DNA from 3 places in the Streptomyces sp. NPDC059008 genome. Region 3 is predicted to be linked to each of the others. Evidence: riboswitches for the same ligand, from Rfam matches in the RefSeq annotation. Region 3 holds a riboswitch; each other region holds the start of a gene.

Region 1 (10,468 bases), on a different contig from region 3:
CGGACGGGCGCACGGGCACACGTACCCGGAGCACATGCCAATTCCCGTACCCCTGTTTGAACATGAATCTCGCCATCCGGGACACCGGCTCTTAACGGTCGGGATTCGGCGAACTACTCTGGGTGGATGCATGCCCCGGGGTAGCGGGGCGGCTGTCGGTGTGTCGAGGGGTGCGCATGTCCAGGGATATACGCGGGCCGAACGAAAAGCTCGGCACCGTACTCGCCCTCGCGGGTATCAGCAATGCCGGACTGGCGCGCCGGGTCAACGACCTCGGTGCGCAGCGTGGGCTGACGCTTCGTTATGACAAGACGTCGGTGGCGCGGTGGGTCTCCAAGGGCATGGTGCCCCAGGGCGCCGCGCCTCATCTGATCGCGTCCGCCATCGGCAGCAAATTGGGCCGGCCGGTGCCGCTGCACGAGATCGGGCTGGCGGACGCCGATCCGGCGCCCGAGGTCGGCCTGGCGTTTCCCCGCGACGTGGGCGCCGCGGTGCGCTCCGCGACCGAGCTCTACCGTCTCGATCTGGCCGGACGGCGGGCCGGCGGTGGCGGCATCTGGCAGAGCCTGGCCGGATCCTTCGCCGTCAGCGCGTACGCCACTCCCGCCTCGCGCTGGCTGATATCCCCGGCCGACAGCTCGGTGGCACGGGAGGCGGCCGAGGCGCGCGACAAGGACGCCGCGGCGGCCGGCGACGGCGGGATCCCCCAGCACGTCGGCCACAGCGACGTCAGCAAGCTGCGCGAGGCGGCGGAGGACGCGCGCCGCTGGGACTCCAAGTACGGCGGCGGGGACTGGCGTTCGTCGATGGTGCCGGAGTGCCTGCGCGTGGACGCGGCGCCGCTGCTCCTCGCCTCGTACAGCGACGAGGTGGGCCGGGCCCTCTTCGGGGCGACCTCCGAACTCACCCGGCTCGCGGGGTGGATGGCCTTCGACACCGGCCAGCAGGAGGCCGCGCAGCGCTACTACATCCAGGCGCTGCGGCTCGCCCGCGCGGCGGCCGACGTCCCCCTGGGCGGGTACGTGCTGGCCTCGATGTCCCTCCAGGCGACCTACCGCGGCTTCGCCGACGAGGGCGTCGACCTCGCCCAGGCGGCCCTGGAGCGCAACCGCGGCCTGGCCACGGCCCGCACCATGAGCTTCTTCCGCCTGGTGGAGGCCCGGGCGCAGGCCAAGGCCGGGGAGGCGCGCGCCTGCGAGGTGGCGCTGAAGGCGTCCGAGGGCTGGCTGGAGCGCTCCCGCAGCGGCGACCCCGACCCGTCGTGGCTGGACTTCTACTCCTACGAGCGCTTCGCCGCCGACGCCGCCGAGTGCTACCGGGATCTGCGGTTGCCCCGCCAGGTCCGCCGCTTCACCGAGCAGGCGCTCTCGCGTCCCACGGAGGAGTTCGTACGCTCCCACGGGCTGCGCCTGGTGGTGTCCGCGGTGGCCGAACTGGAGTCCGGCAACTTGGACGCGGCGTGCGCCGCGGGCACCCGGGCGGTCGAGGTGGCCGGACGGATCTCCTCGGCCCGCACGACGGAGTACGTCCGCGATCTGCTGCACCGCCTGGAGCCGTACGGCGACGAGCCCCGGGTGGTGGAGCTGCGGGAGCGGGCGCGACCGCTGCTGGCGGCGCCGGCATAGGGACGGGCCGGTGGATCGGGCCGCCGGTGGATCGGGTCGGACGGGGTCGGGCCGGGCCGGTGCTCCGGCTCGAACCGCCGGGCGGGCCGCGGGCGGGCCCGGCGGCCACGGCCCGAACGGCGCTGTCAGTGCCGACCGTCATGATGGGATACGTCGGCGGCGAATGACGCGTGGGTCCGCGGCGACGGTCGGGCCTGCGGTCATGCGGTTGGGGAGGTGCAGTGGCGGCGAACGACTGCGATGTGCTGGTGATCGGTGCGGGCATCATCGGTCTCTCTACGGCCCATGCGATCACGCGTGCCGCGCCGGGCACGCGGGTCGTGGTCCTGGAGAAGGAGCCCGGTCCGGCCCGCCATCAGACCGGGCGCAACAGCGGCGTGATCCACAGCGGCATCTACTACCCGCCCGGCTCGCTCAAGGCCCGCTTCGCCCTGCAGGGCTCGGCGGAGATGGTGAAGTTCTGCACCGAACACGACATTCCGCACGAGGTCACCGGCAAGCTGATCGTCGCCACGGACCGCAGTGAGCTGCCGCGGCTGCACGGCCTGATCCAGCGCGGCCGCGAGCACGGCCTGCCGGTGCGCGAGCTGGGCCCCGCACAGATAGCGGAGTACGAACCCGAGGTGCGCGGCCTGGCCGCCATCCATGTCGGCACGACCGGCGTCTGCGACTTCGGCGCCGTCGCCCGCCGCTTCGCCGCGCTCGCCACGGACGCCGGCGCCCGGATCGTCTACGGCGCGGAGGTGACCACGATCGGCCGCCGCCCGGGGCGGGTGGCGGTCCGTACCGCCGACGGCACGGTCCACCGGGCCCGCGCCCTGGTGAACTGCGCCGGGCTGCACTGCGACCGGATCGCCCGGCTGGCGGGCGACGCCCCGGGCATGCGGATCGTCCCGTTCCGCGGCGAGTACTTCACGCTCGCCCCGGAGCGCGCCGCCCTCGTTCGCGGCCTGGTCTACCCGGTCCCCGACCCCGCCTTCCCCTTCCTGGGCGTCCATCTGACCCGCGGCATCGACGGCGCCGTCCACATCGGCCCGAACGCCGTCCCCGCCCTGGCCCGCGAGGGCTACGACTGGCGCACGGTCCGCCCCGGCGAGCTGGCCGGCACCCTGGCCTACCCCGGCTCCTGGCGGATAGCCCGCCGCCACTGGCGCTACGGCGCCGGCGAGCTGCACCGCTCGCTGTCCCGGCACGCCTTCGCCGACGCGGTCCGCCGCCTCCTGCCGGCCGCCCGCGAGGAGGACCTGCTCCCCGCGCCGGCCGGCGTCCGCGCCCAGGCCGTCCTGCCCGACGGCACCCTCGTCGACGACTTCCTCTTCAGCGAGTCCCCGGGCATGATCCACGTCCTCAACGCCCCCTCCCCCGCGGCCACGGCCTCCCTGCCCATCGGCAGGGAGGTGGCGCGCAGGGCGCTGGGGGTGCTGGGCGGATGAGCGGGTGACCGGCGTCCCTCCCGTCGGCGATTCCCGCCCGCCGCGCCACCATCCGTAGAATCGACACACTGTGTCCGAGAACCCCGTCACCCCTGAAGCCACCCCGCTGGAAGCCGGCGCCGCCGAAGCAGGCGCTCCGCAGGCCCCCGCGCAGGCATCCGCCGCTCACGAAGCCCGCAGCCTCGGCGCCACGGCCGTCTCCGCCGCCAGCCCCCGGCGCGGTGCGCCGATGTTCCCCGACGGGACCGGTCCCGCGGCCGACCCCGCGGGGTCGCATCACGAGCGGCGGATCCGTTCCTTCCAGCCCCGTCGCAGCCGTGTCTCGCCCAGCCAGGCCGATGCGCTGCGCCGCCTGTGGCCCCGGTGGGGAAGGGACATCGACGGGCTCTCCCGTATCGATCTCGACGAGTTCTTCGGCGGACTGCCGGTCGTCCTGGAGATCGGCTTCGGAATGGGCGAGGCCACGGCGCAGATGGCCGCCGCCGACCCGGCCACCGGCATCCTCGGCTGCGATGTGCACACCCCGGGACAGGGCAATCTGCTCGGGCTCGCGGAGCGGAACGGCCTGTCCAACGTCCGGGTGGCCAACGGCGACGCGATCATCCTGCTGCGCGAGATGCTCGCTCCCGGCTCCCTCGCCGGTCTGCGCGTCTTCTTCCCCGACCCGTGGCCCAAGAAGCGCCACCACAAGCGCCGCCTCGTCCAGCCGGAGTTCATCGCGCTGGCGACCACCCGGCTCAGGCCCGGCGCCCTGGTCCACTGCGCGACCGACTGGGAGCCGTACGCCGAGCAGATGCTGGAGGTCCTCTCCGCGGAGCCGACGCTTGAGAACCTCTACTCCGGCTATGCGCCGCGTCCGGACTTCCGGCCCCTGACCAAGTTCGAGGGCCAGGGGCTGGACAAGGGGCACGTCGTCCACGACCTGCTCTTCCGCCGCCTCGGCGAGTAGGGCGCACGTCCCTGGTTAGGGTCGACGGGTGTACTCGTCCCAGCCGTCCCCGCGCCCGCACCGCCCGCCGGCCCCTCCCCCGTACACACCCCATACGCCGTACCCGCCCCACGCCCACCGGCCCGATGCCTCCGGCGCGGCCGCCGCACACGGGCCCCTCCGCCCGCGCCGCCGTACACCGCCCTGGCACAGCAGGACCATCCGCGCCGTCGCGCTGACCTCCCTGCTGGCGCTCTCCGGCGTGATCATCATCGGCATGGTCCGCCAGGAGACCGGCACCGAGGGCTTCCTCGTCGGCCTCGGCCTGGCCGTCTTCCCCGTACCGCTCCTGATCGCGGCGTTCTGCTGGCTCGACCGCATCGAGCCCGAGCCCTGGCGCAACCTCGCGTTCGCCTTCACCTGGGGCGCCTGCGCCGCCACGTTGGTCGCGCTGCTGGCCAACGGCTTCGCCACCGACTGGCTGGCCGCCAATATCGCCTCGACGTCCCCCACCGAGGCCGAGGCCTGGGGCGCGACGGTGATCGCCCCGGTCGTCGAGGAGCTGGTCAAGGCCGCCGCCGTCCTCCTGCTCTACCGCTTCCGACGGCACGACTTCGACGGCATCACCGACGGCATCGTCATCGCCGGCATCACCGCCACCGGCTTCGCCTTCACCGAGAACGTCCTCTATCTGGGCAACGCCTTCGGTCAGGACCAGTCCATGGGCCACTCCGGCCTGGACTCACTCACCGCCGGCACCTTCTTCGTCCGCATCGTCGTCTCCCCCTTCGCGCACCCGCTGTTCACCATCCTCACGGGCCTGGCCTTCGGCATCGCCGCCACCCGCTACCCCCGCCGCCGCCCCGCCCGTATCGCCCTCGCCGCACTGGGCCTGCTGACCGCCGTCCTCCTGCACGCCATCTGGAACGCCGCCTCCACGCTGGGCGACCTCGGATTCCTGGTCGTCTACGGGCTCTTCATGGTCCCCGTCCTCCTCGCCCTGACCTGGCTGGCCGTCTGGACCCGCGGCCAGGAACTGCTCTCCCTGCGCGGCTACCTCGCCCCTTACATCACCGCCGGCTGGCTCGCCCCCACCGAACCCACCGCCCTGTCCTCCCTCACGACCCGCGCCCTCGCCCGCGACCTGGCCCACCGCGCCCAGGGCCCCGCCGCCGCCCGCGCCGTCACCGAGTACACCGCCCTCGCCACCGCCCTCTCCTTCCACCGCCGCCGCGCCCACCTCACCGGCCCCACCCCCGACTTCACCACCCGCGAACGACACCTCCTGGAGCACCTGCGGCACTACCAGCCGTGGGGGCGCCCGGCCCTGACGTGCGCGCTGGGACAGAGGGACGGGGACAGCGGGCCGGGCGCACCGGCGGACGCGTAGGCGCGGCTGTCACCCCGATCGCCACCCCCGCGAGGAACGCCCGCGCGTAGGCTCGGGGGAGTTGACCTGGATCGGGAGGATTGTGATGGCCGGCGTACCGACGAGTGTGGTTGCGGCGAGTGGGCTGTTGGGCGGCTACGGCGTGGCCCGGTGGACCAAGAAGCGGCCCCTGGGTGGGGTGGCGCTCGCGGCGGCGGGGGCCGTGGCGGCCAAGGGGTGGCAGGAGAAGGCCGGGGCCAAGACCGCGGCGGCGTTGAGTGGGGCGTATGTGGCGGCCTTCGTGGGGTCGCATCCGCTGGCGAAGAAGATCGGGGCCTGGCCTTCGGTGTTCGCGGTCGCGGGCGGGGTCGCGCTGGCGTCGTGGGCGGTGGTCGACCGTCGGGGGAAGTGAGGCCGGCGACCGGCGCGGGCGCGAGGCGGGGTCGGGGCGGGGTCGGGGCATCGTGCGTGCCCCGGCCCCGCCCCGTCCACGCCGTGGGTGGATCAGGCCGAAGCCTCGGTCAGGAGGGTGAGTTCGGGCTCCGTGAGGGTCAGGTCGGCGACGGCCAGGAGGGGCGCCAGCTGGCTGACCGTACGGGCGCTGGCGAGGGGCGCCGCGACGGTGGGCTGGGCGGCCAGCCAGGCGAGGGCGACGGTGGCGACTTCGGCCTCGTGCGCGGCGGCGACCGTGTCGAGGGCCTGAAGGACGCGCAGCCCGCGGTCGGTGGCCAGGTGCTGGCCGGCCTTTGCGGAGCGGGCGCTGGCGACATCGGTGCCCGGGCGGTACTTGCCGGTGAGGAAGCCGGAGGCAAGGGCCCAGTACGGGATGGCGGCCACGCCCTCGCGGGCCGCCACGTCGGCGAGTTCGCCCTCGTAGGTGTCGCGGGAGACCAGGTTGTAGTGCGGCTGGAGGGCGACGTAACGGGCCACGCCCTCGCGGGCGGAGAAGGCCAGGGACTCCGCCAGGCGCCGCGCGGAGATGTTGGAGGCGGCGATCTCACGGACCTTGCCGGCCTGGACGAGCTCGTCGAGGGTGCCGATGATCTCCGAGACCTCGACCGATTCGTCGTCGTAGTGGGTGTAGTAGAGGTCGATGTAGTCGGTGCGCAGACGGGTGAGGGACTCGTCGACCGCGGACTTGATGGTGGCCGGGCTCAGGCCCTTGTAGTCGGGGTGGGCGCCGACCTTGGTGGCGACGACGACCTCGGAGCGATTGCCGCGGGAGGCCATCCAGTTGCCGATGACGGTCTCGGATTCGCCGCCCTTGTTGCCGGGCACCCAGGCCGAATAGGCGTCGGCGGTGTCGATGAAGTTGCCACCGCCTGCCGCATACGCGTCGAGCACGGCGAACGACTCGGCCTCGTCGGCCGTCCAGCCGAAGACGTTGCCCCCGAGGGCGAGCGGGGAGACGGCGAGCGAGCCGAGGTTCCGGCGGTTTTGGGGGGTGGGGTGTGTCGAGGTCATACGTGGTTGCAGCGTGGTGAGGGAGGGAGTTATTCCGCGGGAGGAGTGGCCTCCCGCGGCGCGCTCGGGCCGCCTTTCGGCAGGCCCTCAGGCGCGTCTCCCTGCGGGCCGGGCCGTCAGACGTTCACGCCGTGGTCGCGCAGCCACGGCATCGGGTCTATCGGGTCGCCGGCGCCGGGGCGTACCTCCAGGTGGAGGTGGGGACCGGTGACGTTGCCGGTGGCGCCGACGCGGCCGATGACATCGCCGGTGTTGACCTTGCCCGAGGTCTTCACCATCGAGGACAGATGGCAGAACCACAGCTCGGTGCCGTCGTCGAGGGTGAGGACGATGCGGTAGCCGTACGAACCGGCCCAGCCGGCCTGGGTGATGGTGCCGGAGTGCACCGCCTTGACGGGCGTACCGGTCGGTGCGGCGAAGTCCTGGCCCGTGTGGTCGGCGGCCCAGCGGTCGCCGGCCTGACCGAAGCTGGCGGTGAGGGTGTAGGAGGAGACGGGGGCGATGAAGCTCTTCGCCAGTTGGGCCAGGCGCTCGGCCTCCGCCTTCCGGCGCGCCTCCTCCTCGGCCTTGCGCTTGGCCTCCAGCTCTGCCGCCTTCTTGGCCGCCGCGGCCTTGTCCGCCGCGTCCTGGGCCGTCTTCTGGGCCGCGGACGCTTCCGTCGCCGCCTGCTTGATGGCGGCGCCCTCGGCCGCTTCGCGGGCCTGCTCCTCGGCGGCACCCTGCTGCGCGTCGGCCTGCTGGAGGATGCGGCTGCGCAGCGCCTCGCCGGCGTTGCCGCCCGTACCGGTCGTGCCGGTCTGGGTGACCTGGGAGAGCGGACCGGCGGCGACGGTGTCGGCAAAGTCGCCTCCGGAGTCCGCCGCGGCGGAGTCGGAGTCGGATATGAGGCCGCCGAGCCCCGGGAGGGACTCGGCATCCGGAAGGCTGTCGGAGATGTCGTGGGCCATGCCGCCGATGTCGGGCATGGATATCGGGACCGGCGGACGGTCCTCGGCGGTGGCCATGCCACCCGCGCCGACCGCCGCGATGACGCCGACACCCAGGACCGTGCCACTACGGGCGAGTCCGCCGCCGCGCTGCTTGGCCACCCGGTGCTTGCCACGGGCCGGTCGGAGCGACTCCTCGGTGGGATTCCACTCCTCCCACGGGCCGTCGCCGTCGATGCCCGCCATGCCCTGCGGATCACCCGGGCCTTCGAAGGCGCCTCGGTCGTCGAGTCGGTATGCGGGCGAAGCCTCGGGGGCAGGCCTGTTGGACGCCACGGGGGCGCACTCCTTTCCTTCCTTCTCGCCTACCGGGTTAGCTGACGGGTTCGGAGCAGGAAGGTCTCCTACGGGCCACTCTGGCGGAGGCGCCCGATTCACCCCAAGGTGGTGGTTCCCCGGTTCCCTTGGTGCAGTTCGAAGTGCTGGAGATGCGTGAAAAGCGCGTGCGGGATTCGGCGTCGGCGCGCGGTGCCGCCTCTTGCGACGGCTGGGACGACCGCGCTGCGTTATCGGACAGTAATAGAAGTCGCGACTGTTTTCCAAGCCTTCCCGGGAACCCTTATTCGTTCCGCATGAGGTTTGGCCTGGACTTTTTCGGTCACCATGCCCACAAAACGGGCGAGTTGCCCCTGCACCTCTAAACGATCTCGCGCTGATTGTGCGTCAGTCGTTATGCGGAGGGGCGCCCCCCAGTTACGGAACGTGAGGGCGTAACGTCGGATCATGGTCGTCAACGTCGAGAGCGCGGGGAGCACCGTGAGCTCCGGAAACGTCAAGGGCGGTATCGGCCGGAGCGCGGCGGCGGATGTGGCGGAGCGCTACCGGGAGTTCTCGTGGCGGGAGGCTCGGGGACGGTCCGACGCCCATGCGGAGCTGACCGCGCGGATCAGCCAGGACCCGGAGTTCTGCGATCTGCTGTCGGGGTCGCTGCCGGCCGGCAACAAGCAGCAGCCGAACCTCCTGCTCGCCGCCGTCCGCCAGCTCGACGGCCCGCACGCGGAGCAGGGCCCGCGCGGCGAGGCCGCGTACGGTCGCTGGCGCGAGTGGACGGTCCGGCACTGGGACGAGGTCCGCGCGGTGATCATGCAGCGCGCCACCCAGACCAACGAGCCGGCCCGCTGCGCCACGCTGCTGCCGCTGCTCGCCCGTCTGCCGCAGCCGCTGGCGCTGCTGGAGGTCGGCGCGTCGGCCGGGCTGTGTCTGCATCCCGACAGCTACCGGTACCGGTACGAGTCCGCCACCGGGTACGCGGGGCAGCCCGCGGGCGGCCCGCGGACCGTCGAGGTGGGGGCGCCGGACGGCCCGGTGGTGTTCGGCTGCCGTACGGACTGGGCGCCCGAGGAACTGCCCGGCCGGCTGCCGGAGATCGTCTGGCGGGCCGGAATCGATCTGAACCCGCTCGACCCCGTGGGCGCACCGGACGATCTGCGCTGGCTGCAGTCGCTCGTCTGGCCGGGCGAGGGCGAGCGCGCGGCGCGGCTCTTTGCCGCCGTCGAGGCCGTACGGGCGGCGCCGCGGCCGCGGATCGTACCCGGCGATCTGATCGACGAGCTGCCCGCGCTGGCCGCCGCGGCACCGCCCGAGGCGACGCTGGTCGTCTTCCACAGCGCGGTGCTGAGCTACCTTCCGCCCGCTCGCCGCGAGGAGTTCGCGCGCCTCGTGCGGTCGCTGCTCGACGGGCGTCCCGGCGGTGGGCACTGGATCTCCAACGAGCACCACTCGGTCCTGCCGTGGATCACCGCGCCGGAGCACCTCTCCGGGCGCCCGGAGGACGGACGGCTGACCCTCGCCCTGGACGGGCGGCCTCTCGCGCTCACCGGCCCGCACGGCGAGAGCCTGCACCGACTTCCGGGCACGGAACCCGGGACGAGGACGTAGGCGCAAGCGGCACAGCGGGGCGGGGCGGCCCCGTCCGTGCCCGGCCCCGCCCGATCGGCGGCCCGGTGCTCCTCGCCCCGCCCTACTCCCCCATGGGCCGCTGCACCGCCAGCAGGGCCATGTCGTCCGCCGACGCCCCGCCCGTATGCAGTGCCACATCCTCGACGAGGGTGTCCAGGAGGGCGTCCGGACCGGGGAAGCGGCGGCCCCGCAGCCGGTTCGAGGGGTTGTAGAAACGGCCGCGGAAGTCGCGGGCCTCGGTCATGCCGTCGGTGAAGAACAGCAGCAGCGAGCCGGCCGGCAGGAACGTCTCGTCCGACCGGTCGGGCCAGCTCGCCACCTCGCTCATCCCCAGGGGCAGCGCCGGCGCCGCGGGGGCCAGCTCGCGCAGCCCGCCGTCCGGGGTGAGCATCAGGGGAGCCGGGTGGCCGCGGTTGAGGACCCGCAGTACGGGCCGCCCGTTGGCGGGGATCTCGGCCAGCACGGCAGTGGTGAACCCCTCGAACCGGTCCAGCCCTCCGCGCCGCCTGCCCTCCCGCTGCAGCGCCCGCTCCAGCCGGCCGGCCACCGCCTCCAGGGTGGCCTCCTGCTCCGCCGCCTCCCGGAAGGCGCCGATGACGACCACCGCGGCCTCCACCGCCTCCAGGCCCTTGCCGCGCACATCGCCGACGATCAGCCGCACGCCGTGCGGGGTGTCCTGCACCGCGTAGAGGTCGCCGCCGATCCCGGAGTCCGCCCGCGCGCCCACGTAGCGGGCGGCGATCGCGAGCCCGGCCAGCCGCTCG
Region 2 (10,468 bases), on a different contig from region 3:
GCCGCGCAGAGCGTCACCGCGAGGCGGCGGCGCTCCAGGAGGTCGCCGAGGGGGACGAGCAGGAGCAGGCCGAGGCCGTAGCCGACCTGGGCGACGGTGACCACCAGCGCGGCGGTGGAGGCGGAGAGGTGCAGATCGTGGCCGATGGTGCCCAGGAGCGGCTGGGCGAAGTAGTTGCCGGCGACGGACAGGCCGGTGGCGACCGACATCAGCAGCAGGGTGCCGCGGCCCAGTCGGCGCTGCTCCGGTCCCTGTTCGGGTTCCATGGATGACCCTCCCCGTGATGCGCCCGCGGCCACGGTGGCGGCGGGCACTTCCCAGCCTGGGGCCCGCGCCATCGATGAGTCCAACACATAGTTTTCATCTCATCCATCGTGGATCGAGATCGATCTCGCCTAGGATCGGTGGGCATGGAGCTGCAGCAGATGAGGTACGTGGTCGCGGTGGCCGAGACCGGCGGATTCACCCGGGCCGCCGAGCGCTGCCACGTGGTGCAGTCCGCGCTCAGCCATCAGATCGCCCGGCTGGAGAAGGAGCTCGGCGCCCGGCTCTTCGACCGCACCAGCCGCAGCGTGCGGCTGACGGCCGCCGGCGAGGCGTTCGTTCCGGTCGCCCGGCAGGCGCTGGAGGCGGCCGAGCGGGCCCGTGCCGAGGTGGCGGCGGCGACCGGCGAGGTACGCGGCCGGCTGGCGGTGGGCGCCATCTCGACCGTCGCGGCCGTCGATCTCGCCCGCGAGCTGGGTGCCTTTCGCAGCCGCTATCCGCGGGTGCGGATCAGTCTGCAGATGGAGATGAGCGATCCGCTCATCGAGAAGGTGCGGGAGGGGACGCTGGACGTCGCCTTCGTCGGGCTGGTGCCCAGTGCGCGCACCGACGGCGTACGGGAGCGGGAGCTGGCGCGCGGTGAGCTGGTGGCGGTGGTGCCGCCGGGGCATGCGCTGGCCGGGCGGGAGTGGACGACGCTGACGCGGCTGGCGCGGGAGACCTTCGTGGACTTCACGGCGGGTTCGGCGGCCCGGCGGCAGCGCGACGAGGCGTTCCGGGCCGCGGGGCTGGCCTCGGAGGTGGCGTTCGAGGTCACCACGGTGGAGTTCCTGGCGAAGCTGGTGCGGGCCGGGCTGGGCATCGGCATGGTCCCGGAGGCCATCGCCGCCGATCTGCCGGGGCTGCACATCGTGCGGGCGCGGCCGGCGCCGGAGCGCACCGAGCGGGTGGTGTGGAGCTGTCTCGGCCCGTCGCCGGCGGCCGTGGCGTTCCTTGCGGGGCTGGGGGTGCAGGCGGGGTAGGGCGGGTGGACGCGTCGTGGTGCGCCCACCGGTTACGGTCGGAAGGTGCACGACGAGCCGGACGCCACTCCTGATACCACCGCCTCCGCCGACGCAGCGGCCGACGCCCGCGCGAGCGCGCCGGCCGGCGCCGGGGCCGAGGCGCCCGCGGGCTGCCCCGTGGCGCCCTCCGCCGCGGCCGCCGGCCCGGCCCCCGAGCTGTTCACCTGGGAGTTCGCCGCGAACCCGTACCCCGCGTACGCCTGGCTGCGCGAGCATGCGCCGGTCTACCGGACCGCGCTGCCCAGCGGTGTCGAGGCCTGGCTGGTGACCCGCTACACCGAGGCGCGCCAGGCGCTCGCCGATGCCCGGCTGTCGAAGAACCCGGTGCACCACAGCGAGTCCGCGCACGGCAAGGGCAAGGTCGGCATCCCGGGCGAGCGCAGCGCCAACCTGATGACGCATCTGCTCAACATCGATCCGCCCGACCACACCCGGCTGCGCCGGCTGGTGTCGAAGGCGTTCACCCCGCGCCGGGTCGCGGCCTTCGCCCCCCGCGTCCAGGAGCTGGCCGACCGCCTCATCGACGGCTTCGCCGGGCGCGGCGAGGCCGACCTGATCCATGAGTTCGCCTTTCCGCTGCCCATCTACGCGATCTGCGACCTGCTGGGGGTGCCGCGCGAGGACCAGGACGACTTCCGCGACTGGGCGGGCATGATGATCCGCCACGGCGGGGGGCCGCGCGGTGGGGTCGCCCGTTCCGTGAAGAAGATGCGCGGCTATCTCGCCGAGCTGATCCACCGCAAGCGCGCGTCCCTGGGGGAGACGGCGGAGGCCGACGAGGACCTGATATCCGGTCTGATCCGCGCCTCCGACCACGGTGAGCACCTCACCGAGAACGAGGCCGCCGCGATGGCGTTCATCCTGCTCTTCGCCGGTTTCGAGACCACCGTCAACCTCATCGGCAACGGCACCTACGCGCTGCTGCGCCACCCCGCCCAGCGCGAACTGCTGCAGAAGTCGATGGCGGCGGGCGACACCGAGCTGCTGGCCACCGGCATCGAGGAGCTGCTCCGCTACGACGGTCCCGTGGAGCTGGCGACCTGGCGGTTCGCGACGCGGGAGCTGACCCTCGGCGGGCAGCGGATCGCCGAGGGCGACCCCGTACTGGTGGTGCTGGCGGCCGCGGACCGTGATCCGTCACGCTTTGTCGAACCGGACGTTCTCGATCTGACCCGACGTGACAATCAGCATCTGGGATACGGACACGGGATCCACTACTGCCTGGGCGCACCGCTCGCCCGGCTCGAAGGACAGACCGCGCTCGCCACGCTGCTGACCCGGCTCCCGGACATCCGGTTTGCCACGGATCCTGATGATCTGCGCTGGCGGGGCGGGCTCATCATGCGCGGACTGCGGTCCCTCCCGGTGGAGTTCACGCCCGAGCGGCCCTGACCGGGGACACCGTCAAAGGTGACAGATCGTCAGTCGCGTGACCTTAACGTGATCTGCACTACACCGGCTTGTGACTACCCGTGACCCCGGCTACCTTTCGACCCGACGGTCGACAGGATTCACGATTCGTTCACACGGGCGCCCGCATCAGCGGACGTCCGAAGGGGTGGGGAATCGAACGGTCGTCGAACAACTCAACCGCCGCGCGAAAGGCATCCGCATGCGTTCCGGGAACGGCCGACACCGTCGCCCCCGTCAAGCACCGGCCATCTTTGTCACGGCGGGAGTGACCGGCGCGGGCCTCGCACTGCCGCTGCTCTCCGCCAGTGGGGCACATGCCGCCGACACCGCGACCTGGGACCGGGTCGCCCAATGTGAGAGCGGCGGGGTGTGGAGCGCCGCCTCGGGCAACGGCTTCTACGGCGGGCTGCAGCTGACCCAGGAGATGTGGGACGACTACGGCGGCGGGGCCTACGCCTCGCGCCCCGATCTCGCCAGCCGCGCCCAGCAGATAGCCGTGGCCGAATCGATCCTCGACGACCGCGGCCCGGACGCCTGGCCGAGCTGCGCCGTCAACGCCGGTCTCACCAAGGACGGCCGCGCGCCGGAGGTCGACCCGGGCGGCACGAGCACGCCGCTGCCCGACCCGTCCGACGACGACAGCGACCCGGCCCCGTGGGACCGGTCCCCCTCGACCGGCTCGTCCGATACGCCCGACGGCCCGGACGACTCCGGGGCCCACGACGGCGACCGCGAGAATGACGCCGAGAAGAAGTCCCATGACGGATCCCCTGACGGATCCCGCGACGGATCCCAGGGCGGTTCCCGCGACGGCTCGTCCGACGACGCGCGCGGCGATGCGGGCGACGAGCCGTCCCAGGAGACACCGGCGCCGTCCGAGTCCGACGGCCGCGACACCTCCGAGACCCCGGAGCCGTCCGACTCCACCACGCCCGGCGACCAGGGCGACGACGCCTCCCCCACCGACCCCTCCGGCGACGCCGACCGCCCGGACCCGAGCGGTACGCCCGGGCAGACGCCCGGCAAGGGCAAGCACCGCGGCGACGCGGACCCGGACGAGGGCGACGGCGGCGACCGGTCGCCCGGCGGCCGGCACGCCTCGCGCGGCGACGGCGGGCGCGGCACGGGCCCGGCGGGCGGCGACTACACCGTGCGCCCGGGTGACAGCCTGTCAGCCATCGCCGCGGCCCATCGGCTGCCGGGCGGCTGGCCCGCCCTCTACGAGCGCAACGAGGGCGTCATCGGGACCGACGAGAACCTGATCCAGCCGGGTCAGCGGCTCGATCTCGGGCACAAGGAAGGCTAGTTCGCCGCCTTCGTCCCCTTTGGGAAAGTGAGACAAGGCTCTCGTTGGGCGGCGGGCGGACAGATCCGCCCGCCGCCGTCATACCGGGCCCCACCTGCAGATATGTGACCAACCCGTGATCAAAAACGGTCAACTTGGTTCAGAAGGTGGGGTTTGAACACCAAGGGGATTACTGCTTACGGTCAGGACCGCTCGCCAAAGCGAGCCCCTTCGATCACACGCCGAATCCTGCCGGTGGTCGGAGGCAGTTGACGCGCAAGCGCCGAAGGCAGGAGCGGGGGAACCAAGGTAGGCGCCGGCCCGGCCCGTGAAAGCGGGTCAGCCGGCTTGGGGTGAAGCCAGGTGCGCCACGCGCGCCCGGCCGGGCGACTCACAGCCCGAACCCGACAGCTCACCTCGTAGGCGTCGGTGAGGAAACGAACGAACCATGCTGATCAACAAGGGCAAGCACCGTCGTCCCTCCAAGGCCGTCCGCGTCGCCACCCTCGCCGGTGTCGCCGGTGCCGCCGTCGCCGTCCCGCTGATGGGCGCCACGTCCGCCTCCGCCGCCTCGGTCGCCACCTGGGACAAGGTCGCCCAGTGCGAGTCCGGTGGCAACTGGTCGATCAACACCGGTAACGGCTACTACGGTGGCCTGCAGTTCTCCAACTCCAGCTGGGCCGCCGCCGGTGGCACCCAGTACGCGCCGCGCGCCGACCTGGCCACCAAGGCCCAGCAGATCGCCGCCGCCGAGAAGCTCCTCGCCATCCAGGGCCCGGGCGCCTGGTCCTGCGCCGGTGCCGGCGGTCTGACCTCCGGTGGCCCGGCCCCCGAGCTCGACACCTCCGCCAAGTCCGCCCCCAAGCAGGACGAGGCCAAGCCCGAGGTGAAGAAGGCCCCGGCCGCCCCCAAGGCCGAGAAGGCCCAGCCGGCCCCGAAGAAGTCCGAGCGCGGCGGCGACTACACCGTCAAGGCGGGCGACACCCTCGCCAAGATCGCCAAGGCCCACGGCACCAACTGGAAGTCGCTCTACGCGGCCAACAAGTCGGTCATCGGCGGCAACCCGAACCTGATCTTCCCGGGTCAGCAGCTCAGCATCTGAGCCGTCCCCTCACCGGGACCCGTATGACCCCGGCGGCGGTCCCCGCCGCTCCGTGAGACTGCCCCGCCCGGCGCACACGCCCCCCCAGTGCGCCGTGGCGGGGCTTCTCCGTTCACCGGGGCGCGCAGCACCGGTGACCAGCGCCGTCGAGCATTTTTCCCCGCTCAGCGAACAATGTGCCGAAACCTCCCGTGAACTGCGCCTTTGAGTATCTTTTCGTCCCACGGAGCGGGCCGAGGGCAAGCGGACGCGCCAGGGGCCGTTAGGCTCATGCTGCAGAACTCCAGACACCCATGAAGGAGACAACGTGCCGTCCATCGACGTCGTCGTAGCCCGCGAAATTCTCGACTCGCGAGGTAATCCCACGGTCGAGGTCGAGGTCGGCCTCGACGACGGCAGCACGGGCCGTGCCGCCGTGCCGTCCGGCGCCTCGACCGGCGCCTTCGAGGCCATCGAGCTCCGCGACGGCGACCCGAACCGTTACCTCGGCAAGGGCGTCGAGAAGGCCGTCCTGGCCGTCATCGAGCAGATCGGCCCGGAGCTCGTCGGCTACGACGCGACCGAGCAGCGGCTGATCGACCAGGCGATGTTCGACCTGGACGCCACCGACAACAAGGGCTCGCTCGGCGCCAACGCCATCCTCGGCGTTTCCCTGGCCGTCGCGCACGCCGCCTCCGAGGCCAGCGACCTGCCGCTGTTCCGCTACCTCGGCGGCCCGAACGCGCATGTGCTGCCCGTGCCGATGATGAACATCCTCAACGGCGGTTCGCACGCCGACTCCAACGTGGACATCCAGGAGTTCATGATCGCGCCGATCGGCGCGGAGTCCTTCTCCGAGGCGCTGCGCTGGGGCGCGGAGGTCTACCACACCCTCAAGAAGGTCCTCAAGGAGCGCGGTCTGTCCACCGGCCTCGGCGACGAGGGCGGCTTCGCCCCGAACCTGGGCTCCAACCGCGAGGCCCTCGACCTCATCCTTGAGGCCATCAAGCAGGCCGGTTACACCCCCGGCCAGGACATCGCGCTCGCGCTGGACGTCGCCGCCTCCGAGTTCTACAAGGACGGCTCGTACCAGTTCGAGGGCCAGACCCGCTCGGCCGCCGAGATGACCGAGTACTACGCGGAGCTGGTGGCGGCCTACCCGCTGGTCTCCATCGAGGACCCGCTGTTCGAGGACGACTGGGCCGGCTGGAAGGTCATCACCGACAAGCTCGGCGCCAAGGTCCAGCTGGTCGGCGACGACCTCTTCGTCACCAACCCCGAGCGCCTCGCCCGCGGCATCGAGGAGGGCTCCGCCAACGCGCTGCTGGTGAAGGTCAACCAGATCGGCTCGCTGACCGAGACCCTGGACGCCGTCGAGCTGGCCCAGCGCAACGGCTTCAAGTGCATGATGTCGCACCGCTCCGGTGAGACCGAGGACGTCACCATCGCCGACCTGGCCGTCGCCACCAACTGCGGCCAGATCAAGACCGGTGCCCCGGCCCGCTCCGAGCGCGTCGCCAAGTACAACCAGCTGCTGCGCATCGAGGAGATCCTCGACGACGCCGCGGTCTACGCCGGCCGCTCCGCCTTCCCGCGGTTTCGCTCCGGGAACTGATGAGGCACAGCGCCCTGCGTAACGGCTGATCGGCTGACGTCACGGCCGAACGCCTCGTACGTCCCCGGCGACGGTCCCGTACCGTTGCCGGGGACGTACCCGCTTTTGCAGTCCGGCGTCAGTCAGTGAAGGGGAGACGACGTGCCCGCGGACCGGTTCTCGACCGCGACCCGACTCAAGGCGCTCGGCGAGCAGGCCGCCGCCCGCGTCTACCGAGCCCGCCCGCCCCGACGCAACCGCCTCACCGGCCGCGCCGCCCTGCTGGCGCTGGTGATGTGCTCCCTGGTGGTCGCCCTCGCGTACCCGATAAGGCAGTACATCTCCCAGCGCTCCGACATCGCCGAACAGCGCCGCAAGGCCCAGGACGCCGGTGCCGAACTGGACCGGCTGCGCGAGCAGCGGGCCCGGTGGCAGGACCCGGAGTACGTACGCCAGCAGGCCCGCCGGCAGCTGCACTACGTCATGCCGGGGGAGACCGGCTACCTCGTCCAGGACGGCTCCGGTTCCGCCGCCGCCCCGAAGGGACCGCAGGCGGCGCGGCGCCCCTGGTACGAGAATCTGTGGAGCGCCGTCGACGCGGCCGACAAGCGGTAGCGCCGAGCCCCGTACGCCGGTGCGCCTCGGGCCGTACCGCCGGCGCGGGGCAGCCCGTACTGTCGACACCAGGCGGTCCGCACCGCCGCCCGACCACCCACCTCACCGAAAGCGCACATGGAAACCCCTCCGCCCCAGACCGAGCCCACCGAGCCCACCGCCGCGGACATCGCGGCCTTCAAGGAGCAGCTCGGCCGCCCGCCCCGCGGGCTGCGCGCCATCGCGCACCGCTGCCCGTGCGGCCAGCCGGACGTCGTCGAGACGGCGCCGCGCCTGGAGGACGGCACGCCCTTCCCCACGCTCTACTACCTCACCTGCCCGCGCGCGGCCTCCGCGATCGGCACGCTGGAGGCCAACGGCGTGATGAAGGAGATGTCCGAGCGGCTGGCGACCGACCCGGAGCTGGCCGCCGCCTACCGCGCGGCCCACGAGGACTACATCCGGCGGCGGGACGCCATCGAGGTGCTCCAGGGCTTCCCGAGCGCGGGCGGCATGCCCGACCGGGTCAAGTGCCTGCACGTCCTCGTCGGCCACTCGCTGGCGGCCGGGCCCGGCGTCAACCCGCTCGGGGACGAGGCCCTCGCGATGCTGCCGGAGTGGTGGAAGAAGGGGCCGTGCGTGAGCCCCTGCGCCGAGGACGACAAGGGAGGTTCCCAGTGAAGCGGGTCGCCGCCATCGACTGCGGTACGAACTCCATCCGACTGCTCGTCGCGGACGCGGACCCGGCGACGGGCGAACTGAAGGACCTCGACCGCCGGATGCAGATCGTCCGGCTGGGCCAGGGCGTGGACCGTACGGGGCGGCTGTCGCCGGAGGCGCTGGAGCGGACCTTCGCGGCCTGCCGGGAGTACGCCGCGGTGATCGGCAGCCTGGGCGCGCAGCAGGTCCGCTTCGTGGCCACCTCCGCTTCCCGGGACGCGGAGAACCGCGAGGACTTCGTCCGCGGCGTCGTGGACATCCTGGGCGTGGAGCCCGAGGTGATCACCGGTGACCAGGAGGCGGAGTTCTCCTTCAACGGCGCCACCAAGGAGCTGGCGGGCCGCCCGGACCTGGCCAAGCCCTTCCTGGTGGTGGACATCGGCGGCGGCTCGACCGAGTTCGTCCTCGGCGACTCCCAGGACGCCTCGCCGCGCAGTTCCTACCGCGCCGCGTGCTCCGTCGACGTCGGCTGCGTGCGGATGACCGAGCGGCACCTGCTGCACGGGGGAGAGATCAGCGATCCGCCGGCCCCGGGGCAGATCACCGCCATGAAGGCGGACATCGCCGCGGCGCTGGACCGGGCGGAGCGGACCGTCCCGCTGAGCGAGGCCGCCACGCTGGTGGGCCTGGCCGGTTCGGTCACCACCGTCGCCGGTATCGCGCTGGGCCTGGACCACTACGACTCCGAGGCCATCCACCACGCGCGGATCTCGCTGGCGAAGGTCCGCGAGATCACCGAGCAGCTGCTGACCGCCACCCACGCCGAGCGGGCGGCGATCCCCGTCATGCACCCGGGCCGGGTCGATGTGATCGGCGCGGGCGCGCTCGTACTGCTGTCGATCATGGAGCGGACGGGCGCCGAGGAGGTCGTCGTCAGCGAGCACGACATCCTCGACGGCATCGCCTACAAAGTGGCAGAGGACATGGACGACAAGAAAGACAAGGACTGACCTGCGGTAATGCGGCCTGAGTGACCCTCTGGGCGGTTGAGGCAGTGAAACGCTACGGCCCCGGCGTCGCTTCACGGCGGCGGCGGGGCCGTAGGTTTGCCCGGTTCCGTGGCAGTCATGCGAAGGACTGACCGAACGCGGGCGGTGATCAACGTACTACCCGTCCGTAGTCGCTTGGAACTTGAGATTCCGTTGAATGTCCGACTTTCGCAAGATCAGCACAGGAATAGTCGTGGCGACCTTCGTTTCGTAACCTGCGCTCGACAGATGGACATTGTTTCGATGGTGGAAACGGGGTCCGCGCTTGTGAGCCGCAGGGTCGAGCCAGCGAGCGAGGCACGGCAGACCGGCGTAGGTCGGTGCTGCGTCGCCCGCCGCTGCCCGGCGGCGTGGCGGGCGCGGCGCACCGTTCCCCTCGTCAGTGTCGGCGGTAGGTGGCCCATTGGTCCGCGGCTGCGGTAAGCGACTGCTTCCACGCGATGTCGGGAGCGTCCGCAGCGATGCCGGCCCATAGCCGCTGTTGAGCGGTTGCGAAGACATCGAGTGCGCGGGCGGTCGCGGTGGCCCATGCGGGGGTCTTGGCGGCCCACTGTTCGGCGTCTGCGGGGTTGTGGCCGGCGGAGATAAGCCATACGACCCAACAGGCGGCGTCGGCCCATGCCGGGCCGCGGGTGGGCCACGCCCAGTCGACGACGCGGGCGACGTTGCCGACGATCAGTACGTTGCTCGGCGTCCAGTCGGTATGCAGCAGCGTGTCGCCGAGCAGCAGCTCGGCGTCGCCGGGGTGGTCGAGGTAGTCGGCGAGGCGCCGCTCGATATGTTTCAGCTCGACGTCCGCGGGGGCGTGAACGGCGGACAGTTTGATGATCGTCTCGGCGACGAGCCGTAGGTCGTCGGAGCCGGGGCGGTAGTCGGCGGGCCGGCCGTCGAGGTGCTCGAAGCCGAGCAAATTCCATTCGCCATCGTCGACGACCCACAGCAGGCGCGGGGCGAGGGGGGCGACGTGGGGGTTAATGGTGGCCTCGCGCTGCTGTGTCCATACGCGAGGGTGATCGCAGCGCAGTCCCTTGACGAAGGCGTGGCCGGCGCGTGTATCGAGCGTGGCGGCGATTTCGCTGTTTAGGCCCGTTCCGGCGGTCGTAGCTCTGTAGATCGGGCCGGTATGGGCGGCGACGGCGGCGCGGGTGGCGGTCGGTAGGTCGTCCCAATGCATTCTCATGGTCACCACGGCGGGAGTGTAGGGGGGCGGTGATGGGTGACGGCCTCCAACGCGTTGGTATTCAGGCGGGCCGGTCCTGGGGATGGGTGGGGACATGACGAAGCCCCGCCCGGGGCGGCCGGACGGGGCGGGGTGTCGGTGGCGAGTCAGCCGTGCTGCGGAGGGGCCACCTCATTGGGGACGGGGCCGGCGATGAAAAGAGGCGCGTGGTCGGGGCAGGCGTACAGCGTCACTCCGGGGCCGTTTACTCGCTCGACGTGCCCCACCGCCACGGGGGCGACCGT
Region 3 (10,468 bases):
ACGCGGCCGAGGACGTCATCGGCGTCATCCGCGGCGGTGCCCGCGGCTATGTCACCAAGACGATCACGGGCACGGACCTGGTCAACGCGATCTTCCGGGTGGCCGACGGCGACGCGGTCTTCTCCCCGCGGCTGGCCGGCTTCGTGCTGGACGCCTTCGCCTCGACCGACGCCCCGCCCATCGACGAGGACCTGGACCGCCTCACCCAGCGCGAGCGCGAGGTCCTGCGGCTGATCGCCCGCGGCTATGCGTACAAGGAGGTCGGCAAGCAGCTGTTCATCTCGGTGAAGACCGTCGAGTCGCATGTCTCGGCGGTCCTGCGCAAGCTGCAGCTGTCCAACCGCCATGAGCTGACCCGCTGGGCGGCGGCCCGGCGCCTGGTCTGACGCCCTGACCTGCGGCTCGGCCGGTGGCGGGCGTCCGGCCGCCGGCGGCCGCACGGCGCGGGCCCAGGGCGTGCGGGGCGGGGACGGAGGTGTGCGGGAAGCGGTAAAGAAGGACCTAAGCCGGGCAACCAGGACCACACGGATCGCCATCTAAGGGCGCGGAGAGGCTCACTGCCGAAGGCGGGGCCCGAACCACCCCCACGTCCTTCGCATAGTCGTCCTGGAAGCGAGATCCCGATGAGCCTGACGGGCACGCCCTTCTTCCTCACCTCGGTCGCGCTGCTGATCGTCGCCGTCGTGCTGCCGCTCGCCCTGTGGGGCCGAATAGCCGGGCCGGCCCTGGTGCGCGGCGTCGCCCGGCTGCTGATGCTGCTGTTCGCCCAGGTCACGGCCATCACCCTGGTCTTCGTCCTGGTCAACAACGCCAACAACCTCTACGACACCTGGGGCGATCTGCTCGGCACCGACAGTCATGTCGCGGTCGCCAAGGACCTCGGCCCCGACGGCATGGGCGGCAAGCAGATCAAGAACGAGCCCAAGCAGCTCCAGCGCTTCCGCCCGGGCGACGACCCTCGGATGGGGGCGGGCGTGCAGATGACCGACCTCGAGGGCCGCATCTCGGGCGTGCGGGGCGAGGTGTACGTATGGCTGCCGCCGCAGTACCACGACCCCGCCTACAAGAACACCAGGTTCCCGGTGGTCGAGCTGCTGCCCGGCTACCCCGGCTCGTCGAAGGCCTGGTTCGGGTCCCTGCACGTGGCCGAGCAGCTCAGGCCGCTGATGCAGCGCGGCGAGGTCAAGCCGTTCATCCTGGTCGCGCCGCGCACCAACCTCCTCACCGGCGCCGACACCGGCTGCGTCAACGTCCCCGGCAAGGTCAACGCCGACAGCTGGCTGACCGTCGACGTCCGCAAGATGGTCGTCGACAACTTCCGGGTGGGCGACAAGCCGGACTCCTGGGCCCTGGCCGGCTACTCGGCGGGCGCCCACTGCGCCACCAAGCTCGCCCTGGCCCACCCGGACCGCTACCGCGCCGCGATCGCCATGTCCGGCTACAACGACCCGGCCCTCGAACCCGACTCCCTCGCCGGCAAGGACCCCCAGCTGCGGATCGCGTCGAATCCGATCCAGATCCTGAAGTCCGCCAACGCCGCCGGCCGCCCGCCCCGTACGGCGCTGTACGTCTCGGGCGCGGCGGGCGACGGCTACCAGGCGGGCATCGGCCTGCGCCAGCTGGCGAAGCTGCCGACCACGGTGACCGTGCGGCAGATCGCGGCGAATGCGGGCGGCCACACCACGGCGGTCTGGCGCCAGCAGGTGCCGGAGATCTTCCGGTGGCTGGGCACACAGCTGAAGCCCTGACCCCTCCACCGGAGTCCCCGGGCCGGCCCGGCTCCCGCGCGCCGGCCCGGCGGCCCTACGCCGGCCGGGTGGCCCCCGCGAACGGCATCTGGTCGATCGGCGCGATGCGTACCGGCGCCCCCGGATGGGGCGCGTGGATCATCTTGCCGTCGCCGATGTACAGGCCCACATGGCTGATGCCGGTGTAGAAGAACACCAGGTCGCCGGGGGCGAGTTCGGAGCGGTCGATGCGGGGGCCGGAGTTGATCTGGGTGTAGGTGGTGCGCGGGAGCGAGACGCCGCCGGACTCCCAGGCGGCCTGGGTCAGGCCCGAGCAGTCGTAGGCGGAGGGGCCCGTGGCGCCCCAGACGTACGGTTTGCCGAGGGCGGAGTAGGCGAAGGAGACGGCGCGGGCGGCCCGGGAGTTGGGGGCCAGCGCGGCCGCCGAGGCCGCGGCGGCCGCCGAGCCGGCGGGGATCCCGCCGAGCAGGCCGTCGCCACGGCCCGTTCCCCGGTCCGCGCGGGCACCGCCCCGGGAGCCGTCCGCGCCCGCCATCCGGCGCCGCTGCTCCGCGGTCAGCCGGTCCAGCAGCTGCTCGGCGGCGTCCAGCTTGCGGACGATGGTGACCCGGTGCTTCTTCAGCCTGGCCTCGGTGGACACCATCCGCTGCGCGGTGTCCTCGGCCCGCTGCCGGACCTGCCGCACACTGCCGAGCCGGCGCGCGTAACCGGCCACCGCGGCCGCCTGGTGACTGCCCGCGCGCTCCAGCACCGCGGCGCCGTCCAGATAGCGCTGCGGGTCCTCGGAGAGCAGCAGTGAAACGGTCGGGTCCATACCGCCGGCGCGGTACTGGGACGCGGCCACGGCGCCCAGTTCCGCGCGGGCGGTGTTCAGCTTCCCAGTCCGGCGGGCGGCCTCGTCCTGCAGTCTGCTCAGCTCCTCGCGTGCGGTGTCGGCGGCTTCCTTGGCGCCGTTGTAGCTCTGTGTGGCCACCTCTGCCTCCTGGTACAGCGCGTCGACCCGGTCCTTGACCTGGTCGGGGGTGGGGGAGGGGGCCGCCTGGCCGGTGCCGTCGAAGGCGGTGGCGGTGGCGGCACCCGCGAGGGCGAGGGTGGCGGCCGTACGGACGGTGCGCGCACTGCGCGAACCGCCCGTGAGCGCGGCGAGCGGATGCTGCCTGGGCTTGCGGTGCGAGGCCACGGTGGCCGTCACTTCCTTCCCTTCGGGCCGGGGGCCCGGCGGCGGTCGGCAACGGGGGAGCCGACCGCCGCCGCACCTCTCGGCGGGGCGGCCGACGGAACACCGGCGCTCGGTCCGGCGATGGCGGGGTGTCGGCCGCCTGGAGGAGGACGCTAAGCCTGGGCGTCACGGGGGTGAGTCCGGTTGGCTGGCATTGTTCGCTTTCGACCGCGGCCGGTGCGCGGGTGACCGCACCGCCGCCGCCTGCACACCGGGACCGGTCTGCCGTGACCGAAGCGGCGATTGCGGACGCCCTGCCTGAAGGGCCGTGCTATACGACGGCTACGATCCAGCACTATGGACGTAGTAATCAATGTCTTCGTCGGCCTGCACATCATCGGCATCGCCTCCCTGCTGGGCGGTTTCCTGACCCAGATGAAGGCGATGGGCGCGGGCACCGCCCGCTTCGTGCCGGCCATGCTGCACGGCGCGCTGACGATGCTGGTCACCGGCATCGTGCTGGTCGGCCTCAACCAGGCCCAGGACCACTCCGTCAACAACATCAAGATCGGCGTCAAGATGGCCGTACTGGTGGTGATCCTGGCGCTGGTCTACGTCAAGCGGGACGAGGAGAAGGTCTCCGCGCCGCTGTTCGGCGCGGTGGGCGCGCTCACGATCGCCAACATCTTCATCGCGGTGCTCTGGACCTGACGGCGACGCCCCCACTACGGCACACCGCGCGGTCACCGTGCTCCGGAACCGGAGCCGATGGCCGCGCGGTGGCGTGTGGGGGGTGACCGTGGGGGGTGGTCTTGCCGGGCGCCCGGACGGGGCGCCTCGGGGGAGGAGGGGGCCGCGGGGAGGCGGGGCCTGTCTCAGGCCGGGCGGACGCTCCCGTAGATCGGCATGTAGTAGATCGACTCCTCGCGGACGTAGGCGCCCGGCTTGGGAGCGTGGATCATCTTGCCGCCGCCTATGTACATGCCGACGTGGCTGATGTCGTCGTAGAAGAACACCAGGTCACCGGGCTGCAGATCCTTGGTCGCCACCCGCTGGCCGACCTTGACCTGGTCCCAGGTCGTCCGCGGCAGATCGACCCCGGCCGCCTTCCACGCCGCCTGCGTCAGCCCCGAGCAGTCATAGGAGCTGGGCCCGGTGGCGCCCCAGACGTACGGCTTGCCTATCTGGGCGCGGGCGAACGCCAGGGCCTTCTCGGCCTTGGTGGCGTACGAGTCCCCGGTGGAGCCGCCGTCGCTGGTGCCACCGCCGGTCTGCCCGCCGGTGTCGCCGCCGGTCTGTCCGCCCGTCGAGCCGCCGTCCTCCTGCTGCTGCCGCTCGCGCTCCTGCTGCCGGCGCGCCTCCTCCTCGGCCTTGCGCCGGGCCGCCTCTTCCCTCTGGCGCTCCAGCTCGGCGAGCCGCGCCTTCTCCTGGGCGGTGAGCCGCGACAGCAGCTGCCGGGCCTCGGCCAGCTTCTCCTGGACGGACTGCTTGGACTCCTTCAGCGCCGCCTGCGACTTCTGCAGCTTCTCCAGGCTGCTGGTGGCCTCGGCCCGCTGCCGCGCCGCGGCCGCCGCCTGCTCCTGGTAGTCGGTGACCGCCTGCTTCTGCCGGCTGGTCAGCCGCTCCATGAGGTGGCTGCGGTCGACGAACTGCTGCGGGTCCTTGGCGAGCATCAGTTGCGCCGTCGGGTTCATGCCGCCGGTGCGGTACTGCGCCGAGGCGAAGGTGCCCAGTTCGCGCCGGGACTCGTTCATCCGCTGCGCGCGCTTGGCGGCGGCGTCGAGCAGACCGTCGACGGTGGCGCTCTGGTGCTCGGCGCGCTCCTTGGCGGCGTTGTACTTCTGGGTGGCCACCTCGGCCTGGTGGTAGAGGCCGTCGACCTTCTGCTTGACCTCTTCGATGGAGGGCCTGGGCGCCCTGGGGGCGGCGTCGGCGGACTGCGACAGCAGGGTGACCGAGGCGAGCGCGGCGGTGGTGAGCCCGGCCGCGGTACGCCGGCTCCCGGGCGAGATGAGAACGCTGGTGCGCGGCTTGCGATGGGACGCCAAGGCCGGCAACTCCTTCCGTGACCGCCTACCGGGTTAGCTGTCGGGTTCGGGCGGTGTCGCTGACGGAAGGCTTGCCCTACGGTCCGTGCGGTCGCCGACGGCGGCCGCTGGATCGATTCACCCCGGTGGTGCTGGTGGGTCCCCGGCTCCGGGTGCCTGCTGGCAGGGCCGGACTCGGCGCGGCGGCCCGTGCGGAAGCTGTCGACCGCTGGGAGGCGGGCTGCCTGAGCGAGGACGTTAGCCAATTCGTGTGGCTCCTGTGAAGGCTGATGTTCGATATGCCCGAAACCTTTTCGTGACCTGAACGCGCTGCGGGGGGTGTTGCGTCAGATGTCGGGTTCGGGTACGCCGCCGGCACCCGGCGGTTCCGCCTCCGACCGCCTGACCTGCCCCGGCGCGGACAATCCCGCACTCCCCGGCGCGCTGTCAGTGCGGCGGCCTAGACTCGGTGGGCGATGAGCAGCCTCTTTGACGACAGCTTTCTGGCGGACCTCGGCCCCAAGGGCGAGGAGGAGCACCCGCCGCCTCCCGAGGACGAGCACGAGCCGGTCCCCGAGGAGGTCCCCGCCGACCTCTTCGGCGGGAGGTTCGACGCGCCCGTGCACACCGAGGCGTACTACCGCGACGGCGCCGCCCGCCCGCCCGTCGATGCGGCCGCGCTGCTGGAGGGGCTCAACGACGAGCAGAAGGCCGCCGTGGTGCACGCCGGAGGCCCGCTGCTGATCGTCGCGGGCGCCGGCTCCGGCAAGACCAGGGTGCTCACCCACCGCATCGCGCATCTGCTCGCCGAGCGCCATGTCCACCCCGGCCAGATCCTCGCGATCACGTTCACGAACAAGGCCGCGGGCGAGATGAAGGAGCGCGTGGAGCAGTTGGTCGGCCCGCGCGCCAACGCCATGTGGGTCTCGACCTTCCACAGCGCCTGCGTGCGCATCCTGCGCCGCGAGTCCAAGAAGCTCGGCTTCACCTCCTCCTTCTCGATCTACGACGCGGCCGACTCCAAGCGCCTGATGGCGTTGGTCTGCCGCGATCTGGACCTGGACCCCAAGCGCTTCCCGCCCAAGTCCTTCAGCGCGAAGATCTCCAACCTCAAGAACGAGCTCATCGACGAGGAGACCTTCGCCCAGACGGCGGCCGACGGGTTCGAGAAGTCGCTGGCCGAGGCGTATGCGATGTATCAGGCGCGGCTGCGCGAGGCCAACGCCCTGGACTTCGACGACATCATCATGACGACGGTCCATCTGCTGCAGGCCTTCCCGGACGTCGCCGAGCACTACCGCCGCCGCTTCCGCCATGTGCTCGTCGACGAGTACCAGGACACCAACCACGCCCAGTACACCCTGGTGCGCGAGCTGGTCGGCAGGGGAACGGCCGACATCCGCGCCGCCGAACTGTGCGTCGTCGGTGACGCCGACCAGTCGATCTACGCCTTCCGCGGCGCCACGATCCGCAACATCCTCCAGTTCGAGGAGGACTACCCGGACGCCACGACGATCCTGCTGGAGCAGAACTACCGCTCCAGCCAGACGATCCTGTCCGCCGCCAACGCCGTCATCGAGCGCAACGAGAACCGCCGCCCCAAGAACCTCTGGACGGACGCCGGCGCCGGCCCCAAGATCACCGGCTATGTCGCCGACACCGAGCACGACGAGGCGCAGTTCGTCTCCGACGAGATAGACCGTCTCACCGACGCCGGCGACGCCAAGGCCGGCGACGTCGCCGTCTTCTACCGCACCAACGCCCAGTCCCGTGTCTTCGAAGAGATCTTCATCCGGGTCGGTCTGCCCTACAAGGTCGTCGGCGGGGTGCGTTTCTACGAGCGCAAGGAGGTCCGCGACGTCCTGGCGTATCTGCGGGTGCTCGCCAACCCCGAGGACACCGTCCCGCTGCGCCGCATCCTCAACGTCCCCAAGCGCGGCATCGGCGAGCGCGCCGAGGCGATGATCGACGCCCTGTCCTCACGCGAGAAGATCACCTTCCCGCAGGCGCTGCGCCGGGTCGACGAGGCGTACGGCATGGCGGCCCGCTCCGCCAACGCCGTCAAGCGCTTCAACGTCCTGATGGAGGAGCTGCGCACGATCGTCGAGTCCGGCGCCGGGCCCGCCACGATCCTGGAGGCCGTCCTGGAGCGCACCGGCTACCTCGCCGAGCTCCAGGCCTCCACCGACCCGCAGGACGAGACCCGGATCGAGAACCTCCAGGAACTCGCCGCCGTGGCCCTGGAATTCGAGCAGGACCGCGGAGAGGAGAATCCGGGCACCCTCGCCGACTTCCTGGAGCAGGTCGCGCTGGTCGCCGACTCCGACCAGATCCCGGACGAGGACGAGGAGGGCAGCGGCGTGATCACCCTCATGACGCTGCACACCGCGAAGGGCCTGGAGTTCCCGGTCGTCTTCCTGACCGGCATGGAGGACGGCGTCTTCCCGCACATGCGGGCGCTGGGCCAGACCAAGGAGCTGGAGGAGGAGCGCCGGCTGGCCTATGTCGGCATCACCCGCGCCCGCGAGCGGCTCTACGTCACCCGCTCGACGATGCGCAGCGCCTGGGGCCAGCCGTCGTACAACCCGCCCTCCCGGTTCCTGGAGGAGATCCCGGACGACCACGTGCAATGGCGGCGGACCGGTCCGGCGACGCCGTCGGCGTCCATGGGCGGCCTGACGTCGAGGAGCGGGGGCTCCGGCGGCTTCGGCGGGGGCGTCGGCGCCACGCTCTCGTCGGCCCGCGCCAAGGGTCCGAGCGGCTTCGCGACCCGGCGCACCAAGGACCGCGAGGTGGTCTCGCTGGCCGTCGGCGACCGCGTCACCCACGACAGCTTCGGGCTCGGCACGGTCGTCGGCGTCAAGGGCAGCGGCGACAACGCCGAGGCGACCATCGACTTCGGCGGCGAGAAGCCCAAGCGGCTGCTGCTGCGGTACGCGCCCGTCGAGAAGCTGTAGGCGGGCGGGACGGGGGCCGGCGCAGGACGGGGAGCGGCGCCGGCCCGACGCTGCGGGAACGGCACGCCCGACGTTGCAGGAACGGTACGCCGGGGGTCAGTTCGGGTCGAGCCCGTGGCTGCGCAGCCACGGCAGCGGGTCGATCGCCGAGCCCCCGCCGGGACGCACCTCGAAGTGCAGATGCGGTCCCGTCGAGTTGCCGGAGTTGCCCGAGTAGGCGATCTGGTCGCCGGCCTTGATCGATCCGGAGCGGATCTTGGTGCTGCTCAGATGGCAGTACCAGGTCTCCGTGCCGTCGGGCGAGGTCACGATCGCCATGTTCCCGTAGGCGGAGTTCCACTGGGTGCGGACGGTGCCGTCGGTGGCGGACAGGACCGGGGTGCCGTAGTCGACCGGGAAGTCGATGCCGGTGTGCACGGACATCCAGTTCACACCGGCCTGGCCGAAGAGCGCGCTCAGCCCGTGCTGGCTGACCGGCAGCACGAACTTGGGCCGCATCGCCTCCTTGCGGGCCGCCTCCTCCGCCTTGCGCTTGCGCTCCAGCGCCTGGCGCTCCTTGAGGTCGATCCGCTCCTGGGTGCGACTGGCGCGGTCGCGGAAGTCGTCGGCGCCGGCGCTGAGCCCGGCGAGCTGGGTGTCGAGCTTCTTGTTGGCCGCGGAGGGCTTCACGGCCCCCGGGTCGACCGCGGCCTGGGTGGTCGTCTCGTCCTTGTCGTCCCCGCCGATACCGGCGACGGACGCGGCCGCCACACCGCATACGCCCATGGCGGCGACGGACGGAACGGCGACGGTCAGCAGCGCCGACCGCTTGGCCGGACGCCGCCGGCCCCGGCCGCGAACGGCCTTGCCGGCCGGCGGTCCGGTGACCCGGCGGCCGGCCGGGGCGGGGTCCGCGGGGGTCACCGGCATCGCCTGCGTCATGGCGTCCGCCACGGCGGCGGCCTCGTCCGAGCGGGCGCCGCCGTCGTCGTCGATGCCGCCGTCGACGCCGGAGCCGGTCTCGTGCCGTTCGGCCGCCTCCCAAGTGGCGGTTTCCCACTGGTCGGTGTCGCCCGGCGGCGGGCCGGCCTGTGCGGGGATCCCGGCGATCAGTTCCTGGTCGGCCACCGGCCAGATCGCCGTGGCCTCATAGCTCTGGGTCTCGAAGCCCGAGGTGTCGAAGCCCGAGGTGTCGAAGGTCGCGGCCTCGAAGGCGGCGGTCTCCTCGACCGCGGTGGCCTGCCGGCCGATGGTGTCGTAGCCACCGGCCGTCTCATATGCACCTGTTGTCTCGTACGTCCCGGTCGACGTCCCGGTCGGATAACTGCCGGTGTCGTACGCGCCGGTGGCGTGGCCGCCGGTGTCGTATCCGCCGTGCCCGTAGGAGGTGGCGTCATAGGCGGCCGCCTCGTAGGCGCCGGACTCGTGGGGCGCGGAGGCGTAGGCGGCCGCGCCCGGTGCCAGGGTGTCGTACGCGGTGTGCGCATACGGGTCGTAGCCCGGGGCGGTGCCGGTCTCGTAGGCGCCGGTGTCCCACTGGGTCGAGGAGAAGCTGCCGGTGTCGTAGATGCCGGTGGCGTAGCCGCCGCCCGTGGCCGTCGGGTAGGCCCCCGTGTCGTACGCGCCGGTGTCGTAGCTGCCCGTGTCGTATGCGCCGGCGCCGTACGCGGAGGTGTCGTGGCTGCCGGTGTCGTAGGAACCGTTGCCGTGCGTCCCGGCGTCGTAGGCGACGGTGCCGTAGGCGCCGGTCGCATAGGAGCCGGTGTCGTACGCCCCGGCGTCGTAGGAGCCGGGGAGCGAGCCGAAGAGGGGGTCGCCGTCGCCGTAACCGGCGCTGCCGGTCCCGGAGTGCTGCTGCCCGTAGGCGTCGTAGGCGGGATAGTGCGCATACGAGGCGTCGGAAGCGGAGCCGGTCGGAAGCGGGCCTTCCGATGGGTGACGGTCGTTCACCAACTTCTCTTTCGCCTCGGCAGCAGGAGAATTAGCGGCGACTGTACCCGGCGGTACGCGACGGCGACAATCTTCCACGGGAACCGGGCTCGGCAAGACCGGGCATTTGGCCGCCTTTCGGCAGCCCGCATGCGACTTCTTGGCGCCCCGTTCGACGGATGTTCGACTCCGTGTCATGTCAGGGGAGGCGGTCAGGCCACCGATACGGCCTCCGTGCCCCCCTCCCCGGCCGCCTCCGCGGAGCTCAGCGCCTCACGTACTCCGGCGGCGACGGCGCCGTTGACCGGGAGCGCGAGATGCCCGACGCCGAGGACGCGCACGTTCTGCGCGATCAGGTCCGGGTGATCGATCCTGGCTGTCGTGGCCGGCACCATCACCTGGTCCTCCTCGCTCCAGAAGGCCACCCACCGCGTCCGGCAGTGCGGGGCCGGAAGCGACAACTCCGCTATCACCTCGGAGTCGGGGCGCATCTGCCGGACGAGGGGGTGCGCCGACATCAGGGGTGCGACGCGGGTGCCGGAGTGCGGTGTGCCGAGCGTGACGAGCATGCGGACGCGGGCGTCGCCGCCGAGCCGCTGTACGTAGTACCGGGCGATGAGCCCGCCGAGGCTGTGGCCCACCAGGTCCACCCGGCGGTGGCCGGTCCGT

The links. Region 3 has a riboswitch for cyclic di-AMP ahead of ACFWZH_RS04470 (NlpC/P60 family protein). Riboswitches for the same ligand answer to the same signal wherever they lie in the genome.
Region 1: it holds a riboswitch for cyclic di-AMP, as region 3 does, so the genes downstream of both, ACFWZH_RS32480 (M23 family metallopeptidase) here and ACFWZH_RS04470 (NlpC/P60 family protein) in region 3, are expected to answer to the same signal.
Region 2: it holds a riboswitch for cyclic di-AMP, as region 3 does, so the genes downstream of both, ACFWZH_RS21575 (transglycosylase family protein) here and ACFWZH_RS04470 (NlpC/P60 family protein) in region 3, are expected to answer to the same signal.

Annotation. Positions count from the first base shown of each region.
Region 1 covers NZ_JBHYJC010000043.1:35,918-46,385, reverse strand. The annotation lists gene ACFWZH_RS32510 (hypothetical protein) at 177-1,625, shown strand; gene lhgO (L-2-hydroxyglutarate oxidase) at 1,847-3,058, shown strand; gene trmB (tRNA (guanosine(46)-N7)-methyltransferase TrmB) at 3,129-4,007, shown strand; gene ACFWZH_RS32495 (PrsW family intramembrane metalloprotease) at 4,036-5,376, shown strand; gene ACFWZH_RS32490 (hypothetical protein) at 5,462-5,767, shown strand; gene ACFWZH_RS32485 (aldo/keto reductase) at 5,860-6,819, opposite strand; gene ACFWZH_RS32480 (M23 family metallopeptidase) at 6,936-8,081, opposite strand; cyclic di-AMP (ydaO/yuaA leader) riboswitch at 8,093-8,237, opposite strand; gene ACFWZH_RS32475 (DUF2332 domain-containing protein) at 8,529-9,683, shown strand; gene ACFWZH_RS32470 (PP2C family protein-serine/threonine phosphatase) at 9,766-10,468, opposite strand, start outside.
Region 2 covers NZ_JBHYJC010000017.1:136,908-147,375, reverse strand. The annotation lists gene ACFWZH_RS21595 (MFS transporter) at 1-266, opposite strand, end outside; gene ACFWZH_RS21590 (LysR family transcriptional regulator) at 411-1,286, shown strand; gene ACFWZH_RS21585 (cytochrome P450) at 1,446-2,720, shown strand; gene ACFWZH_RS21580 (transglycosylase family protein) at 2,941-4,047, shown strand; cyclic di-AMP (ydaO/yuaA leader) riboswitch at 4,257-4,467, shown strand; gene ACFWZH_RS21575 (transglycosylase family protein) at 4,475-5,128, shown strand; gene eno (phosphopyruvate hydratase) at 5,436-6,722, shown strand; gene ACFWZH_RS21565 (septum formation initiator family protein) at 6,864-7,316, shown strand; gene ACFWZH_RS21560 (DUF501 domain-containing protein) at 7,434-7,976, shown strand; gene ACFWZH_RS21555 (exopolyphosphatase) at 7,973-8,965, shown strand; gene ACFWZH_RS21550 (aminoglycoside phosphotransferase) at 9,384-10,184, opposite strand; gene ACFWZH_RS21545 (hypothetical protein) at 10,331-10,468, opposite strand, start outside.
Region 3 covers NZ_JBHYJC010000002.1:349,247-359,714, forward strand. The annotation lists gene ACFWZH_RS04450 (LuxR C-terminal-related transcriptional regulator) at 1-386, shown strand, start outside; gene ACFWZH_RS04455 (alpha/beta hydrolase) at 624-1,748, shown strand; gene ACFWZH_RS04460 (NlpC/P60 family protein) at 1,804-2,940, opposite strand; gene ACFWZH_RS04465 (hypothetical protein) at 3,265-3,618, shown strand; gene ACFWZH_RS04470 (NlpC/P60 family protein) at 3,783-4,955, opposite strand; cyclic di-AMP (ydaO/yuaA leader) riboswitch at 4,963-5,145, opposite strand; gene pcrA (DNA helicase PcrA) at 5,411-7,891, shown strand; gene ACFWZH_RS04480 (peptidoglycan DD-metalloendopeptidase family protein) at 7,988-9,820, opposite strand; gene ACFWZH_RS04485 (esterase/lipase family protein) at 10,012-10,468, opposite strand, start outside.